Regions from separate parts of the Sinorhizobium prairiense genome, predicted to be linked through region 3. Evidence: riboswitches for the same ligand, from Rfam matches in the RefSeq annotation. Region 3 holds a riboswitch; each other region holds the start of a gene.
What was found. Region 3 has a riboswitch for thiamine pyrophosphate ahead of thiC (phosphomethylpyrimidine synthase ThiC). Riboswitches for the same ligand answer to the same signal wherever they lie in the genome.
Positions count from the first base shown of each region.

Region 1: another riboswitch for thiamine pyrophosphate. It lies ahead of thiD (bifunctional hydroxymethylpyrimidine kinase/phosphomethylpyrimidine kinase); the one in region 3 lies ahead of thiC (phosphomethylpyrimidine synthase ThiC).
Region 2: another riboswitch for thiamine pyrophosphate. It lies ahead of thiB (thiamine ABC transporter substrate binding subunit); the one in region 3 lies ahead of thiC (phosphomethylpyrimidine synthase ThiC).

Region 1 is NZ_CP104133.1:20,803-26,814, reverse strand. It holds gene N0Q91_RS23465 (LacI family DNA-binding transcriptional regulator) at 1-369, shown strand, start outside; gene N0Q91_RS23460 (beta-galactosidase) at 491-2,503, shown strand; gene N0Q91_RS23455 (serine hydrolase domain-containing protein) at 2,605-3,609, shown strand; gene N0Q91_RS23450 (peroxiredoxin) at 3,727-4,386, opposite strand; TPP riboswitch at 4,600-4,702, shown strand; gene thiD (bifunctional hydroxymethylpyrimidine kinase/phosphomethylpyrimidine kinase) at 4,830-5,630, shown strand; gene N0Q91_RS23440 (hypothetical protein) at 5,735-5,941, shown strand; gene exoP (succinoglycan biosynthesis transport protein ExoP) at 5,990-6,012, opposite strand, start outside.
Region 2 is NZ_CP104131.1:3,266,936-3,272,947, forward strand. It holds gene thiQ (thiamine ABC transporter ATP-binding protein) at 1-354, opposite strand, end outside; gene thiP (thiamine/thiamine pyrophosphate ABC transporter permease ThiP) at 351-1,982, opposite strand; gene thiB (thiamine ABC transporter substrate binding subunit) at 1,990-3,018, opposite strand; TPP riboswitch at 3,066-3,180, opposite strand; gene N0Q91_RS18335 (GNAT family N-acetyltransferase) at 3,313-3,798, shown strand; gene N0Q91_RS18340 (thiamine diphosphokinase) at 3,876-4,526, shown strand; partial or broken gene N0Q91_RS18345 (ABC-F family ATP-binding cassette domain-containing protein) at 4,531-6,012, shown strand, end outside.
Region 3 is NZ_CP104133.1:458,079-464,090, forward strand. It holds partial or broken gene dctD (C4-dicarboxylate transport transcriptional regulatory protein DctD) at 1-742, shown strand, start outside; partial or broken gene N0Q91_RS25480 (aq_1923 C-terminal domain) at 856-2,897, opposite strand; TPP riboswitch at 3,058-3,169, shown strand; gene thiC (phosphomethylpyrimidine synthase ThiC) at 3,268-5,103, shown strand; gene thiO (glycine oxidase ThiO) at 5,105-6,012, shown strand, end outside.

The DNA.
Region 1 (6,012 bases), 440 kb from region 3:
GTCGCTCATGGTCGGCTGACGCCCGCATTCGGCAGGGAGAATGTGGTGGCCATGTCTGCGCTCGCCGATCCGCCCACCGCCTATATCTGTGCCAACGAAGCCACTGCGCTCGGCGCCTTTTCCGGCTTCCATGCGCGCGGGCTGGTGCATGGGCGTGACGCGGTCATCAACGCGACCGACGACCTGAACGTCAGCCAGTACTTCGCACCGCCGATCACGAGCTACTACCTGCCGATCGGCGAGCCGAGCGCGCTGCTCGGCAAATTCATCCTGCGGCGGATGGAGGGAGAGCCGCCTGAAGCCCTGCAGACGCTCCTGATGCCGGACCTCATCGAGCGCTCGGACGACCGACTGAGGCCGAAGTTGTGAGCGACCAATCCGCCATTGAGGTCGCCGGTTAATATAAACGTTTAATTTCGCTCCGGCCGTGTCGCGCCTGCTCGCCACGTGCGTCCGCCGCCGATCCAGAAAAACGACAAAGGACTTTACCTTGCACATGCCGCTGACGAGCCCCAATCGCTTCAACTCCGACCTTCGGACGCCTGACAGGCTCGAACTCGGCGTGTGCTACTATCCCGAACAATGGCCGCGCGAGAAATGGGCGGAAGACGCCGGGCGGATGGTCGAGCTCGGCCTCTCCTGGGTCCGCATCGGCGAATTCGCCTGGGCGAAGATAGAGCCGCGGTCGGGCGAATTTCATTGGGAATGGCTGGACGAAGCGATCGACGTTCTGGGCAAGGCCGGCCTCAAGGTCATCCTCGGCACGCCGACGGCGGCCCCGCCGAAATGGCTCGTGGACCGCTATCCCGACATTCTGCCGGTGGACGCGACGGGGGCGGTCCGCAAATTCGGCGCGCGACGCCACTATTGCTTCTCGAGCCGGCGCTACCGCTCCGAGGCGGCGCGCATCACCGAGGCGATGGCGCGCCGCTATGGCGAACACATCTATGTCCATGCCTGGCAGACGGACAATGAATATGGCGACCACGACACGATCTACAGCTATTCCGCCGAAGCGGTCAGGGCGTTCCGCCTGTGGCTGGCCGAACGCTACGGCTCGATCGAGGAACTGAACCGCGCCTGGGGCACCTCGTTCTGGTCGATGAACTACAACAGCTTTGAGGAAATCGATCTGCCGAACAGCCTGGTGGAGGAGCCGAGCCCGACCCACGGTGTTGATTTCATCCGCTTCTCTTCCGATCAGGTGAAGAGCTTCAACAAGGCCCAGGTCGACATTATCCGGGCGCATTCGCCCGGCCGTCCGGTGACGCACAACTTCATGTCGCAGAATACCGATTTCGACCATTACTCCGTCGGCGAGGACATCGACATTGCCTCCTGGGACGTCTACCCGATGGGCGGCCTGCTCAACGGGCGGCTCGCAGCGAAGGACAAGGAGCATTATCTCCGGGTGGGGGATCCCGACCAGCCGGCCTTCAACCACGACCTCTACCGCGCCGTCGGCCACGGCCGCGTCTGGGTCATGGAGCAGCAGCCGGGGCCCGTGAATTGGGCGGCGCACAACCAGTCGCCGGCCGACGGCATGGTTCGGCTCTGGACCTGGCTCGCCTATGCCCATGGGGTCGACATGGTCTCCTATTTCCGCTGGCGCCAGGCGCCTTTCGCGCAGGAACAGTTTCACGCAGGCCTCCTTCTTCCAAACAGCGAGGCGGATCAGGGCTATCTTGAAGTCGCCGAAGTCGTCGCGGAAATGAAGCGCCTGCCCGAGGGAGAGGTGCGTGGCAAGGCGCAAGTCGCGATCCTTCTCGACTACGAATCGCGCTGGGCGACACGCGTCCTGCCGCAGGGGCGGAGCTATTCCGCTTCGGCGGTTGCGCTCGATTGGTATTCGACGGCGGCGCGTCTGGGCGTCGATGTGGATTTCATAGGCCAGCACTCGGACCTCGACGGATACAAGCTGATCCTTGCGCCGGACCTCGTCATTGCCGAGGAGGCTTTCGTCGAGCGGCTCGCGCGAGCGGACGCCAAGGTGGTCTTCGGCGCGCGCAGCGGCAGCAAGACGAAGGACATGCACATCCCTGAGGGACTGCCGCCGGGACCGCTGGCGAAGCTCATCGATATCAGCGTCTCGCGGGTTGAATCGTTGCCGGAGTTTCATAGCGAGACCGTTCTCTACGGCAACGAGGCTTATCAGGCGGGCGGCTGGCGCGAGACGGTCAGGACGAACGAGACCGTTCTCGCAAGCTTCGACGGGGAGTATCGTAACGGCGCTCCGGCGCTCGTCGGTAACGACAAGGCACGCTATCTGGCCGTTGCGGCCAACGGCGCATTGCTCGACAAGGTGATCGGCGATGCGCTCGGCTGGGCTGGACTGGAAAGCCTGCCCGACCTCGGCGATGTTCGCGTGACGCGCCGCGGCAATCTCCGTTTCGCCTTCAATTTCGGCCGGACCCCCGCGGAGGTGCCCGCAGGGCCCTCGGCCGAGTTCTACCTGGGGGGCCGCACGCTGAAACCCGTCGATGTTGCGATCTGGAGGGAATGAACCCGGAGCATCGATGTAGCCGACCTTCAGGCAAGGTCACATCGTCGTGAGCTTGGACTGCACTTGATGACTTGTCGTGCCATTCGCCCTAGGTCGAACGCATGACTATGCTCGTTGTTACGTTCCTTGCGCTCTTCGGTTTCCACTCGGCGGCAGCCGCGCAGGATCAGTCCGTCACCACCTTGCTGACGGCCCTGGCGACCAGAGAAGAGTTGAAACCGCTGAAGACCGTGGTCGTTGCCAGGGACGGGGAGACGATTGCCGAAAAGGGTTATCGCGGCCACACGCCCTCGGAGTCGACCAACATCAAGTCCGCATCGAAATCGATCGTATCCGCACTTGTGGGCATTGCGATCGACAAGGGTCTGCTCGACGGCCCGGAGCAGAAGATCGCGCCGCTCCTCAAGGAAGATCTCCCGTCACAGGCCGACCCCCGGATCAACGACATCACCATCGGCAACCTGCTTTCGATGCAAGCGGGACTGGGGCGCATGTCCGGGCCGAATTACGGCCGCTGGGTGTCGAGCCGCAACTGGGTTCGTTTCGCACTGGCACAGCCCTTCGACGACGAGCCCGGAGGGCGGATGCTTTATTCGACCGCCTCGACCCATCTGCTCTCGGCAATACTGACCAAGGTCGGCGGCAAGTCGACACTGGCGCTTGCGCGCGAATGGCTCGGTCCGGTCGAGGGTTTCCGGATCGGCGCCTGGGAGCGGGATCCCCAGGGCATCTATCTCGGGGGCAACCAGATGGCGATGAGCGCGCGATCGCTCCTTGCCTTCGGTGAGCTCTATCGCAACCGCGGCCGCACCGCGGACGGACGGCAGGTCGTCCCGGCCGATTGGGTGGAGCTTTCCTGGCAGCCGCGCACGGCCTCCCGTTTTACCGGCGACGGCTACGGATATGGCTGGTTCACGCGCCGGATCGGCGACGAGGATGTGTATTACGCTTGGGGCTATGGCGGCCAGATGCTCTATATAGTGCCGTCCCTGGACCTGACGGTGGTCATGACGTCGGATGAAAGCGGCCCCTCGGCACGCAACGGCTATCGCGACGCTCTGCACGGGGTGCTGGCAGAGATCATCTCCATCGCCAAAGCGGATTGAGGCAGATGGTTCTGCTCTGTGCGCGTTAAACAAACATGTTAGCAAAAAACGCCAAGGGCGCGTCGACCTTGGAGAATTGACGCGCCCGACCGATTGACTGTTGGCCAGCGGGTTTGCTTAGGCCGTTGGCTGCTTTGTCTTCCGGAGATAGGGAAGCACGGTGTCGAACGACCCGAAACGCTGCACGGCGTCCTCGTTGGAGACGGCGGCCGTGATGATGACGTCCTCGCCCTGCTGCCAGTTCGCGGGTGTTGCCACCTGATGCTTGGCGGTGAGTTGGATCGAGTCGATGGCGCGCAGGATCTCGTTGAAGTTGCGGCCGGTGGTCATCGGATAGGTGAGGATCAGCTTGATCTTCTTGTCGGGGCCGATGACGTAGACCGAACGCACGGTGGCGTTATCCGCAGGCGTCCGGCCCTCGGACGTCTCTCCGGCGCCGGCCGGCAGCATGTCGTAGAGCTTTGCCACCTTCAGATCGCGGTCGCCGATCAGCGGGTAGTCGACCTCGAAGCCGGTCGCGACCTTGATGTCGTTCTTCCACTTGGTGTGACTTTCGACCGGGTCGACCGAAATGCCGATGATCTTGACGCCGCGCTTGCGGAATTCGGGCTCGATGCCGGCCATGGCGCCGAGTTCCGTGGTGCAGACGGGAGTAAAGTTCTTCGGATGGGAGAAAAGGACAGCCCAGCCGTCGCCGATCCATTCATGGAAATTGACCGTGCCCTGCGTTGTCTCGGCGGTGAAATCAGGGGCGGTATCGTTGATGCGCAGACTCATGGCGTGTTCCCTCCTGTACGACGAAATTTCGCTAAGAATAACGCAATCGCCGCCGTTTTCGAGGAGGAAACGAGCGATTGACGGCGGCAGAAGGAATGACTGCATCATAGGTGGCCAGGCTGCGGGTATATTTTTGCCGGCTGGCCTAAAAGCCAGGTCTTACAAGCCTTTGCGCGGGCGCGTTGACATCGCTTTGCCACAGCCGCATAGATAGCGCATTCCGAGGGGAGCACCAGACGGTGCTGAGATGGCGTTGAGCCGGACCCTTGAACCTGATCCGGGTCATGCCGGCGTAGGAACGGAAAGAAGGCCGCCAGCGGCAAGTTCTCCTTTTCATCGCCTTTCCTGGATCTCCGTGATGTTCCGTCTGGAGATCGATCGATGACGTCCTCTGCCGTACCGCTCGCAACCATCATCCGCCCTCGTGCGAAGGAGGACTGGGCATGACGGCGATTGCTCTCACCATCGCCGGCTCGGACTCGGGCGGCGGCGCCGGTATTCAGGCGGACCTCAAGACGTTTTCAGCGCTCGGCGTTTACGGCGCCAGCGTCATCACTGCGATCACGGCCCAGAACACCAGGGGTGTGACGGCCGTCGAGGATGTCTCCGCTGAAATCGTGTCGGCGCAGATGGACGCCGTCTTCTCCGATCTCGACGTGACGGCCGTCAAGATCGGCATGGTCTCGCGTCGGGAAACAATCGCCGCCATTGCCGATGGATTGCGCCGGTCCGGAAAACGGGCGGTCGTGGATCCGGTCATGGTTGCGACCTCCGGCGACGCGTTGCTTCGGCCGGATGCCGTTACGGCGCTCATCGAAGAGCTGTTGCCGCTGGCGCTCGTCGCCACGCCCAATCTTGCCGAGGCCGCGCTCATGACCGGGCGCGCAATCGCCGAGGACGAGGCGGAGATGGCGCGCCAGGCGGAAGCGATCATGCGGACCGGCGCATATGCGGTTCTGGTAAAGGGCGGGCACTTGAAGGGCCAGGAGGCCACAGACCTCTTCTTCGACGGCGACACTCTTGTCCGCCTTCCCGCCGCGCGGATCGAGACGCGCAACGACCACGGCACCGGCTGCACCCTGTCGGCAGCCATTGCCGCCGGCCTTGCGAAAGGCTTGCCGCTGGTCGAAGCGGTGAGTGCCGCCAAGTCCTATCTGCATGCCGCAATCTCCGCGGCCGACCGCCTGGAGATAGGTCAGGGGCGCGGCCCGGTCCATCATTTCCACCGGTGGTGGGAAGATTGACTGCCGGGTGACGGCTCGGGGGAGCTGAAGTGCCTCGCTATCGCCACTGTTGTTCAGCAGCATGACCGCGTCCATGGCTTCGATTGGCGATCGGTTCTCGCGATATGCATTTTCTTACCCGCCGGCTGGAGGCTTTCAACCGTGACGACCTGCCGGATTGGCGGCGGTCGCCCGGCAGGGTGCGGCGTTGTTTTTCGATGCTGCCGTCGCTGGTCGAATATTCGCTTTTCTATGCGCTGGCACTCGTTGCCCTTACGGCGGTCATCGCGCTAATGGCAGCCGCTTGGATCGTCGATCGCCGCAAGGCCTGACGGCGAAGGGCGAAAAGGCCGCGCACAGGTGGCGCGGCCGCGGTCGCCTCAAGCGGCGTTGTTTTCCGTAA
Region 2 (6,012 bases), on a different replicon from region 3:
CAGTGCGTCCTCCACTTTCATGCGGTCGGCCGCGTCCAGTCGCAGCGCCGGGCTGATGCCGAAGCCGACATTGGTTGCGGCGTCGAGATGTGCGAAGAGGTTATGTTCCTGAAATATGATCGATACCGGCCGTTCCGCCGGCGGGCGACCGGTCATTTCCTCGCCGAAGATGCGGACTTCCCCGCGCTCCGGTTGCTCGAAGCCGGCGATGACGTTGAAGAGCGTCGACTTGCCCGAGCCGGAGGCGCCGGCCACGGCGACGATCCGCTCCGCGGGAACCGTGCAGTCGAAGGCGAGCGTCGTTGTTTCGAAGCTTATCTCGATGCCCTTTACGGCGAGAGCGGTGGAACTCATGTGTATTTACCCTCCGGCCGCCTCTCCTCTCCCGCCGTGCCGAGCACCGTCAGGACAAGGCAGAGAAGGCCGAGAACCAGCGCCAGTCCGGCCGCATCCGCGGTGCGATAGCTGCCCATCCGGCTATAGAGCAGATAAGGGAGGGTTACCATGTCCTCGGAGCCGAAAAGAGCGACGGCTCCCAGATCGCCGAGCGAGAGGGCCATGGCAAAGGAAAAGGCGACGAAGAGAGGTTTGCGCAGACCCGGCCAGTCGATCCACAGCAGGCGGTGGAAGCCCCCGATGCCGAGGCTCGCGGCAAGGCGCGCGGTGCGAGCGGCATGCGTCGCCATGGCCGGCGCCAGCACCCGGTGAACGAAGGGAAGCGCCATCAGCGCATTGATGGCGACGACGACGGCCGGCGCGAAACGGGCGACGTCCCCGAACGGCCTCAGGAGCAGGAACCATCCGGCGCCGAGCACGACGGGAGGCACGAGCAGTATGAAGGAGGTGCTTGCGCCGATCCCTCCTGCAAAGAGGCGAGCCGCCGGCCCCGGGCGCCGGCGCGCCAGCGCGAGGCGTTCGGTACGGATCATCAGCGCCGCGATGATTACCGAAATCGCGGCGGAGACAAGGGCGATCGTCGCGCTCATGGCGAGCGCCCGATGGAATGCCGGCTCGCTCACGAGACGGACGAGGTCGGCCTTCGATCCGCTATAGGCGATGGCCGCAAAGGGCAGGCCGATGAGGATGACGGCGAGTACCAGCCAGATACGGTCGGCAAGCCGCGACAGACCGCTCGCGCCGTCGAAACGCCGGATGGCCCTGCCGCTCGTCTCTCCCTCCAGCGGCGCCGGCGCGATCAATTTCAAGACGAGAAGCAGCGCTCCGGTAAGGGCGACCTGAAGTGCCGAAAGGGCGATCGCCCGCGGCGGATCGAAGTCGAAGCGCAGCGCCTGGTAGATCGCCACTTCGAGCGTGCTCGCGGCCGGCCCCCCGCCAAGCGTCAGCACGAGCGTGAAGCTGGTGGCGCAGAGCATGAAGATGAGCCCGGCGATGCCGGGAAGCAATCCACGGATCACCGGCAACTCGATGAAGCGAAAGGTGGCGAAGGAACCCATGCCGAGATTGGCGCAGCTGCGCCAGTATTCGGCCGGAATGCGCTCGATGCCGGCAAGCATCAAGCGTGCGGCGAGCGGCATGTTGAAGAAGACATGGGCAATGAGAATGCCGGAGAGGCCATAGATGCTGACCGGCTGCTCCAACCCGCCTGCCGAAAGCACCCTGTTCAAGAGCCCCTGCCGGCCCCAGATTTCGATCAGCCCGAGTGCGGCGACGATCGCCGGCAGGCCGAGTGGCAGCGCCAGAAGCCGCAGCACCCAGATGCGGCCGGGGAACGAAGCCTGGCGGGCAAGCGCCCGGGCCACGGGTATGGCGAAAAGGATGGCAAGAAGCGTCGAGAGGCTGGCCTGCAGCAGCGTGAAGCGTGTGATGCGCCAGATATAGGCATCGAAAAGCGGACCGGCGCCGGCGCTGCCGGCCGACTGGGCAAGCAGTGCCGCGCCGGCGAGGCCGACGAAAAGCAGGATGCCGCCGAGGGCGAAGGCCCCGGCGGCGATTGTCATCTTGCTTTCCTTCGTGCCGGACAATCCGGCCTCAGTTCCGGCTCATGGCGGCCAGCCATTCGTCGACCCAGGCCTTGCGGTTGGCGGCGACCTCCTCGGAGGGAATGAGGAGCGTCTTTTGCGGGTCGACGAGCTTGCTGAAGGCTTCCGGCAGTGGCTCCTTGGTTGCGGTCACCGGCATCATCCAGTTGGTCGTCGGGATGATCGACTGGAATTCCGGACCGATCATGAAGGTCAGGAAGTTTCGGGCGAGTTCCGGGTCCTTCGCGTTCTTCGTCAATGCGGCGACTTCGATCTGGATATAGTGGCCTTCGGCGAAGGGGGCCGCCTGGTAGCGCTCGGTGTTTTCCGCCACCATGTGATAGGCGGGCGAGGTGGTGTAGGAGAGAACCATCGGGGCCTCGCCCTTCGTGAAGAGACCATAGGCTTCCGACCAGCCCGGCGTGACCGTCAGCACGCGGTCCTTGAGCTTCGCCCAAGCCTGGCCGGCCTGGTCGCCATAGACCGACTTCACCCACAGCAGGAGGCCGAGGCCGGGGGTTGAGGTCCGGGGGTCCTCGATGACGATCTTCTGCGACGGATCGCCCTCGACCAGTTCCTTGAGGCTCTTCGGTGGATCCTTCAGCGTCTCGGTGTCGTAGACGACGGCGAAATGGCCGTAGTCATACGGTATGAAGGTGTCGTCGGAGAAGCCGCCCGGGACCTTGACGGAAGCGGTATCGGCGCCGTGTTGAGCGAAGAAGCCGGTCGCCTTCGCCTCCGCCACCAGATTGGTGTCGAGACCGAGTACGATGTCGGCCTTGGATGCCTGACCTTCGAGCTTCAGCCGCGTCAGGAGTTCGACCCCGTCGGCAACCCCTACATAGTCGACCTTGCAGTCGCAGGTCTTCTCGAACGCTTCCGCCACCTTGGCGCCCGGCCCCCATTCGGTGATGAAGCTCTCATAGGTATAGACCGTCAGGGTTTTTTCCGCGGCCGCCGCGCTCACGGAAAATGCCGCGATCGAAGCTGCGGCGATCGCAAGCCGGCCAAGGATCTTTCGATGGAGTGAACTGGACATTCTGGCACCTCTCCCTTTGTTGTTGCTGCATGGGAAAAGCGCGTATCGGTCCGATCGCTTCTAATCCCTCCGCCGGTATGAGCCGGATCAGGTTCCGCGGGTTGGCTCGAAGCCTCTCAGCCACGGTCGCAAAAGCCGACCAGGGCACCCCGTTAGAGCAGCAAGAGATTTAGCTTCCGGCGACGGCTTAGGCAAGCTGAGTTTCAGCAGGGCGTTTGCCGTCCGCGTCAGCCGCGCTATTAAAAGTCAAACAATTGCCGGCGCCGTTTGTTCGCCGAAAGCGGAGACAATTTCATGCCAGACATGCTCGTCCGCCTCTATGCCTTGCCCGAGGGCCGCCCATCGCGTCTCGACCCCGACATCCGCATCCGCCGGGCGCTTGCGGCCGAGCGGCGGGCCGTCATTCCCTGGATCGAGGAGCGCTTCGGGGCCGGGTGGGCCGGCGAGGCCGAAACCGCCTTCTCCTCGACGCCGGCGCGCATCCATATCGCTCACCATCGGGACCGGATCGTGGGCTTTGCCTGCCATGACGTAACCGCGCTCGGCTTCTTCGGTCCGACCGGAGTTGACGCGACCATGCGCGGCAAGGGCATCGGCGAGGCCCTGCTTGTCGAAAGCCTGCTGTCCATGCGCGCCGCCGGCTATGCCTATGCGATCATCGGCGGCGTCGGCCCTGCCGAATTCTATGCCCGTGCGGTGGGTGCGGTGGAGATCGCCGGGTCGACGCCCGGTATCTACGACGGCATGCTTTTTCCCGGGGATCCGGCGTCCGGAACCTGATCCGCGCAGCATGCGTTCGCAAAACAGCAGCCGGAGCCCTTTTCCTTCGCCGCTGCTTTGCGCTATGGGCTTCTGCCATGACCCGATCACCCTTCACCATCCTGCTCGGCGGCGCGCTGACGCCGACAGACCGGCTCGCTCGACAGCTCGAAGGCAGCCGCTTCGTCGCCGCCGACGGCGGCATGCGTCATGCAAGGACGCTGGGGATCGTTCCCGATCTCTGGGTCGGCGATTTCGATTCCACCGATGAGGCGCTTCTGGCGGAGTTTGCCGGCGTCCCGCGTGAACGCCATCCAGCTGCCAAGAACGCGACCGACGGGGAGATCGCCGTCGAGGCAGCCCTCGAGCGTGGCGCGACCTCGCTCGTCTTCGCGGGCGGACTCGGCGGCGCGCGCAGCGATCACGCTTTCCTGCATCTCCTCGGTACCGTCGCGCTTGCCCAGAGCGGCGTTGCGGTGATGATGACCTCCGGCGAGGAGGAGGCCTATCCGCTGCTGCCCGGCTCGCAGGAGATCGAGCTGCCGAAAGGCAGCCTCTTCTCGATCCTCGGCTTTGCGGACCTTGACGGTCTTTCGATCGAGAACGTGCGCTATCCGCTGAAGGATTTTCATTTGCCCTTCGGCTCGTCCCGCACCATTTCGAACATCGCGGATGGCACGGTCCGCTTGACCCTGAAATCCGGCCGGGCCGTCATTCTCGCCCGCCCCTATGATCTTTCCGGAGCCTGATGCCTTGGCGCCTCCCATCCTGAAGCTTGACGACATTCTACTGACCTTCGGCGGCACGCCGCTGCTTGCGGGTGCGGGCCTGCAGGTCGAGCCCGGCGATCGCATCTGCCTCGTTGGCCGCAATGGTTCGGGCAAATCGACGCTGATGAAGATCGCCGCCGGGCTTGCAGAACCCCAGTCGGGCGAGATCTTCCGGCATCCATCGGTGACGATCCGCTATCTGCACCAGGCGCCCGATTTCGACGGCTTCGATACGGTTCAGGCCTATGCCGAAGCCGGCCTCGGGCCAGGCGACGATCCCTACCGGGTCGCCTACCTGCTGCAGCATCTGGGGCTGACCGGGGAGGAAAAGCCGACGCGCCTTTCCGGCGGCGAGGCGCGTCGTGCCGCCCTTGCCCGTGTGCTTGCGCCGGAGCCCGATATTCTGCTTCTCGACGAGCCGACGAACCATCTCGATCTGCCGACGATCGAATGGCTGGAAGACGAGCTCGTCCGCAGCCGTTCGGCGCTGGTGCTGATCTCGCACGACCGGCGCTTTCTCGAAAAGGTATCGACTGCGACCGTCTGGCTGGACCGCGGCCAATCGCGCCGCCTCGATCGCGGCTTCGCGCATTTCGAGGCTTGGCGCGACGAGGTGCTGGAGGCGGAAGAGCTCGAGCAGCACAAGCTCGGTAAGGCGATCGAGCGCGAAGAGCACTGGCTGCGCTACGGCGTGACCGCCAGGCGCAAGCGCAACATGCGTCGGCTCGGGGAGCTGCAGGACATGCGGGCCCGCCATCGCGGGCACAAGGGGCCGCAGGGTACGGTCCAGGCCACCGTTGCCGACGCCAGGGAATCGGGCAAGCTCGTCATCGAGGCGGAAAAGATCACCAAGGCCTATGGCGATCGCACGATCGTCGCGCCGTTCTCGATCCGTGTCCACCGCGGCGACCGCATCGGCCTCGTCGGGCCGAACGGTGCCGGCAAGACGACGCTGCTGAAGCTCCTGACCGGTCAGCTCGCGCCGGACACGGGCAGCGTCAAGCTAGGCACCAATTTGGAGATCGCCACGCTCGACCAGAAACGCGAGGAACTGAACCTCGACGAGACGCTGGCGCATTATCTGACCGACGGGCGCGGCGAGACCCTCCTCGTCAATGGCGAGCAGCGCCATGTCACCGGCTACATGAAGGAATTCCTCTTCCAGCCGGAGCAGGCGCGAACGCCCATCCGCGATCTGTCCGGCGGCGAACGCGCGCGTCTCATGCTCGCCCGCATCCTGGCACGCCCGACCAACCTCCTGATCCTCGACGAACCGACCAACGATCTCGATATCGAGACGCTGGATCTGCTGCAGGAGATCGTTGCCGGATTTTCCGGAACGGTGATCCTGGTCAGCCACGACCGCGATTTCCTCGACCGGACCGTGACCTCGACCATCGCGCCGGCCAACCCGGAGGCGCCCGATGGTCGCTGGATCGAATATGCCGGCGGCTATTCCGACATG
Region 3 (6,012 bases):
TCGAAAGCGAGCTCTTCGGCCACGAGCCCGGCGCCTTTACCGGCGCCGTCAAGAAGCGGGTCGGCAGGATCGAGCATGCGAACGGCGGCACCCTCTTCCTCGACGAGATCGAGGCGATGCCGCCGGCAACCCAGGTGAAGATGCTGCGCGTGCTTGAAGCACGCGAGATCACCCCGCTCGGCACCAACCTGACCCGTCCCGTCGACATCCGCGTCGTCGCCGCAGCCAAGGTCGACCTCGGCGATCCGGCCGCGCGCGGCGATTTCCGCGAGGATCTCTATTACCGGCTGAATGTCGTGACGCTCTCGATCCCGCCCTTGCGCGAACGGCGCGACGACATCCCCTCCTCTTCTCCCATTTCCTGGCCCGCGCCTCGGAACGCTTCGGCCGCGACGTGCCCGCGATCTCGGCTGCCATGCACGCCTACCTGGCCACGCATTCCTGGCCGGGCAATGTGCGCGAGCTTTCGCACTTCGCCGAACGGGTCGCGCTGGGGGTGGAGGGAAACCTGGGAGCTCCGGCCGCAACGCCCGCCTCAAGCGGAGCAACCCTGCCGGAAAGATTGGAACGCTACGAGGCCGATATCCTCAAGCAGGCCCTCACGGAGCACCGCGGCGACGTCAAGGAGACCCTGCAAGCCCTCGGCATCCCCCGCAAGACTTTTTACGACAAGCTGCAACGCCATGGGATCAACCGGGCGGATTTTATCGACCGGGCAGGCGCGAAGAGTGGCGACGCGTAGGTGGACAGTTTGCCCCACGTTCTAACCCCTCCCCGTTCAACCAGCGTTGAACCAGGGAGTAGACTTTAGGCGGCCTGCGAGCCCTCTTCGCCCCGCTTGCGGCGAGAAGGCCGCTATTCCGCCGTCGCCTCGAAGTCGACCCTGTCGAGAAGCAGAAGCGGATTTTGCGAAGCAACCGCGAATTCGAGCGCACCGATGCCGCTGGCGGATTTGGACTTGGCCGTCAGCGTGAATGTCCCCGGTTTCGCGATGAACCGCGAAACTGCATCCACCACATTCCGCAGCCGAGGCTCCTGCGCGGCAAATTGATGCAGCATCACCGACGCCGTCATTTCCAGCATGCCGCGTGCCTGATCCTCCGTCATGCCGTTTTGTTCGGCATAGACCTGTATCCCTTTGGCGGTGAAGCCCTTGTCCTCGATCTTCAGGCTTGCTTCCCGCGCGGTGAGGCCGAACAACGCCGCCTGCGCCTTAGCCGCGTCGCCCGAAAGAAGTCGCCGCTCACGCCTCCCAGAAGGCCGGAGAGGGAAAAGCGGCCAATATCCTTTCCGCTCGTGGAGATATCCTTGATGACCAGAGTCTCGGTCGCTTCGTCCCAGGCGGCTTCGAGGTTGGAGGAGAGGACCAATTCGTTGAAGCCCAGCTTGCGAAGCTTGGCGAGAGTCTCGTCCTGCGTATGCTCCGGGATTTGAAGGGCGAAATCCTGGTATCCGGCGCGGACGTCAGTCGGAATGCCGTTTCGCGGTTTCGCGAGCGCCAGCTCGTATCCCTTCATCGTGAAGCGGATGCGTTGCGGCCGATCGCCCTCTCCAGCATCCGGAGTGTCGTTGTATTCGTCCCAGTCTTCCACGCCGGTGCTCGAGTCAGGCAGATCGGCATCGATTCCCGCCACGCGGAACGTTCCGAACTCCGGCAGCAGCGTCGTGAAAGGGAAGTTCTCATGCTGCCCATCCTGCAGAGCGACGAACTTCTTCAGCGCTTCCACGCTGGGATCCCAGGAAAAGCCCGAAATGCTTGCTTCGGAGACTTTGACGTAGTCCGCGCCCTCCGCCATCGAGAAGCCATTCACCGACGCGTCGAGCTTCCGGCCATCGAGCCGGAGCGCGAGGCGATCCATCGCCAGCTTGATCCTCTCGCCCTCTTCACCATCCTTGTCCGGCGCGTCGATCTTCAGACCCAGCATTTCCATGTCGGCCTTCCTCGTCAAATCGGCGACCGACAGAATCCGGGCGAAATAGTCTTGACGCTCCGCCACGGGCAGATCCTCGGGCGACGAGACCGAGTTGAGCTTCTCCAGAGTTTCGCGAAGTGGCTCGTCCAGCATCCGCATGCTTACGCCGCTGCTGCGAACCTCGTCATAGCCGAAGCTCGCCTCGCCATCCGAGAAGGCTATATCCTTGATCGAGAATGGCCCATAGACAGGCCTTGCCTGCCCGTCGCCCGGCCCGGCCTTTTCAGTATAGATGCGGGCCAGATAGGCGGCATCGACGTCCTGCCCCGTCATGGCTCCAAGGGAGCCCGTCAGCCGCTTCCTCTCGCCGCCCTCTCCATCGGAGGCGCCTATGGCGGCTTCGAAGCTCGCACCACTCGCCGAATAGCGCGCAATGCGGCCATCGACGATACCTTCCGAGACCACGTTCTTGTAGACCAGCTTCTGCTCGCTACCGGCAACCGTCTGCGTGATGATCACCTCAGGGGCGGTGACGCTCTTTGCCGTAAAAAGCGCCAACTGTTTCGGCAGCGAAAGGTTGCTTCCCGCGCCGAACATTTGCGCCAGCGTGTCGCGACCGAACTCCGCCTGCTCGACGATCACCTTCGGCACGGCGATCTTGCCCGGGCGCATATCGAGGTCCACGCCGCTGACCTCGAGCATGCCGTCCAGAAATAGGATCCTGGGCCGCCCGTCGATCGCGGCGACGCGAAGTTCGGATCCTTCCTTCAGCGGCAGCGTCAGGTCGCGCAGGTGAACGCGCCCGAAGAAGTCCGCTTCGACCGTGCCCACTCTGCCGCCCCGTTCGGCGATCAGCCTGCTCACGCTCTTTTCGACAGCAATCTTGTAACCGGTCGCGCCTGCGGCTGCGATTGCGATGACCGCAACGGCCGCCCAAAGCGCCTTGCGTCCCCTTTTCCTGGTCCCCGTCTCCGCCTGCCCCAAGACCTTCACCCCTTTTCGCTATGCGCATCATGGCGCTTCAGACTCGGACGGTAAGTAGATTTAGAACTTTGCATTTGCAAGCATGGCGCGAGCCCTGCGCACGGGATTTAGCCGGTGCAAAAACCATCTTGACGCCGCGGCGATAACCGTCCCTAATTGCGCCATTCACCAGGGGGGTCCCGGCAAGGGGCTGAGATACTGCTAGCGCGCGCAGTGACCCGTTGAACCTGATCCAGTTCATACTGGCGTAGGGACGGTGCAGACGTGCAGCAGCCAGGATTCCGTTTATCGGCAATTCATCGGTGATACGTCTTTTCATCCTTCCGGCTTCAGAACTGGGTCTCCAACGCGAAAACATTGGAGCCTCAAGATGAATCTAATCAAGCCTCTCGCCGCTGCGCCCTCGGTCACGCAAGGACCGCTCCCGGCATCCCGCAAGGTTTACAAGCCGGGCGAGATCCACCCGGAGATCCGCGTGCCGATGCGCGAGATCGCGCTGCATCCGACCTCCGGCGAGCCGCCGGTGACTGTTTACGATTCCTCCGGCCCCTACACGGTCGAAAACGCCGATATCCGCATCGACGCGGGCCTGCCGCGCCTTCGCAGCGACTGGGTTCTCAAGCGCGGCGATGTCGAAAGCTACGACGGCCGTGCGGTGAAGGCCGAAGACAACGGCTTTGCCACCGGCGAAAGGCTGACGCCGGAATTCCCGATTCGTCACCAGCCGCTCAAGGCGAAGCCGGGAAAAGCGGTAACCCAGCTCGCCTATGCCCGCGCCGGCATCGTCACGCCGGAGATGGAGTTCATCGCCATCCGCGAAAATCTCGGCCGGAAGGCCGCGAAGGAGGCGCTTGCCCGAGACGGCGAAAGCTTCGGTGCCTCTGTCCCCGATTTCGTAACGCCGGAATTCGTGCGCCAGGAAGTGGCGAGCGGCCGCGCCATCATTCCGGCCAATATCAACCACCCGGAAGCCGAGCCGATGATCATCGGCCGCAACTTCCTGGTGAAGATCAACGCGAATATCGGCAATTCCGCCGTCACCTCATCGATGGCCGAGGAGGTCGAGAAGATGGTCTGGGCGACGCGCTGGGGCGCCGACACGGTCATGGACCTTTCCACCGGCCGCAACATTCACAACATCCGCGAATGGATCATCCGCAATTCGCCGGTACCGATCGGCACCGTGCCGCTCTACCAGGCGCTGGAAAAGGTAAACGGCATCGCCGAGGATCTTTCCTGGGAGGTCTTCCGCGACACGCTGATCGAGCAGGCGGAACAGGGCGTCGACTATTTCACCATCCATGCCGGGGTCAGGCTTCATTATATCCCGCTCACCGTGGATCGCGTCACGGGCATCGTTTCGCGCGGCGGCTCGATCATGGCGAAGTGGTGCCTGCATCACCACCGCGAGAGCTTCCTCTACGAGCATTTCGAGGAGATCTGCGACATCTGCCGCGCCTATGACGTTTCCTTCTCGCTCGGCGACGGCCTGCGTCCCGGCTCTATCGCCGACGCAAACGACCGGGCCCAGTTCGCGGAGCTCGAAACGCTCGGCGAACTGACGAAGATCGCCTGGGCCAAGGATTGCCAGGTGATGATCGAAGGGCCGGGCCATGTGCCCATGCACAAGATCAAGGAGAACATGGACAAGCAGCTCGCCGTCTGCGGAGAAGCGCCCTTCTATACGCTCGGGCCGCTCACCACCGATATCGCGCCCGGCTACGACCACATCACGTCAGGCATCGGCGCGGCGATGATCGGCTGGTTCGGCACCGCCATGCTTTGCTACGTGACGCCGAAGGAACATCTGGGCCTGCCCGACCGCAACGACGTCAAGACCGGCGTGATCACCTACAAGATCGCCGCCCATGCCGCCGATCTCGCCAAAGGGCACCCGGCCGCCCGAACCCGCGACGACGCGCTGTCGCGCGCCCGCTTCGAGTTCCGCTGGGAGGATCAGTTCAACCTCTCGCTCGACCCCGAGACCGCGCGCAATTTCCACGACGAGACCCTGCCCAAGGAGGCGCACAAGGTCGCGCATTTCTGCTCCATGTGCGGACCGAAATTCTGTTCGATGCGGATTTCCCACGATATCCGCGCCGAGGCGCAGAAGGAGGGCCTCGAGGCGATGGCCGCCAGATATCGCGACGGCGGCGACCTCTATATGCCGGTCGATGAAAGCAATGCCGCGCCCGCTGGAGAATGAAATGCGCGTGCTGATCAGAGGTGCCGGCGTCGCCGGCCTCACCGCCGCCCATGAACTTCTCGGGCGCGGCGCCGCAGTGACGATCACAGAAAATGCCGCCGGCTCTACCGGGGCCGCTTCCTGGTATGCGGGCGGCATGCTCGCTCCCTGGTGCGAGCGCGAAAGTGCCGAGGAAACCGTCCTGAGGCTGGGGATCGGCGCCGCCGACTGGTGGGAAGCCGCGCTCCCTGCCGGCTCCGTGCATCGCAACGGCACGCTCGTCGTCGCGCAACCCCGTGACGGAGCCGAACTCAAGCGTTTCGCCTCCCGCACCTCCGGCTTCCGCTCGCTCGATGCAGAGGAGATCGCTGCGCTGGAGCCGGCTCTCGCCGGCCGTTTCCGGCAGGCGCTGTTCTTTCCGCAGGAGGCGCATCTCGACCCGCGCCGGGCACTCTCGGCGCTCCGGCAAGGGCTGACGGCACGCGGCGCGGTATTCGCCGGCGAGGACATGGACGATCGCGATTTCGCGCTCACCGTCGATTGCACCGGCGCGTCGAGCATCGGCGAGATCGACGGGCTACGCGGGGTGCGCGGCGAGATGGCCTATCTGCAGACGGACGAGGTGACGCTCTCGCGCCCCGTGCGCGTGCTGCATCCCCGCATCCCGCTCTATATCGTGCCGCGCGGCGGAGGGCTCTTCATGTGCGGCGCGACGATGATCGAGAGCGACGACGCCCGCCCGATCACCACCCGCTCGCTGATGGAACTGCTGAACGCCGCCTATGCGCTCCATCCGGCTTTCGCCGAAGCGCGCCTGATCGAGACCGGCACGGGCGTACGCCCCGCCTTTGCCGACAACCTGCCGCGGGCCTCGCGGCGCGAAAACAGGATTACAGTCAACGGCCTCTATCGTCATGGCTTCCTGCTCTC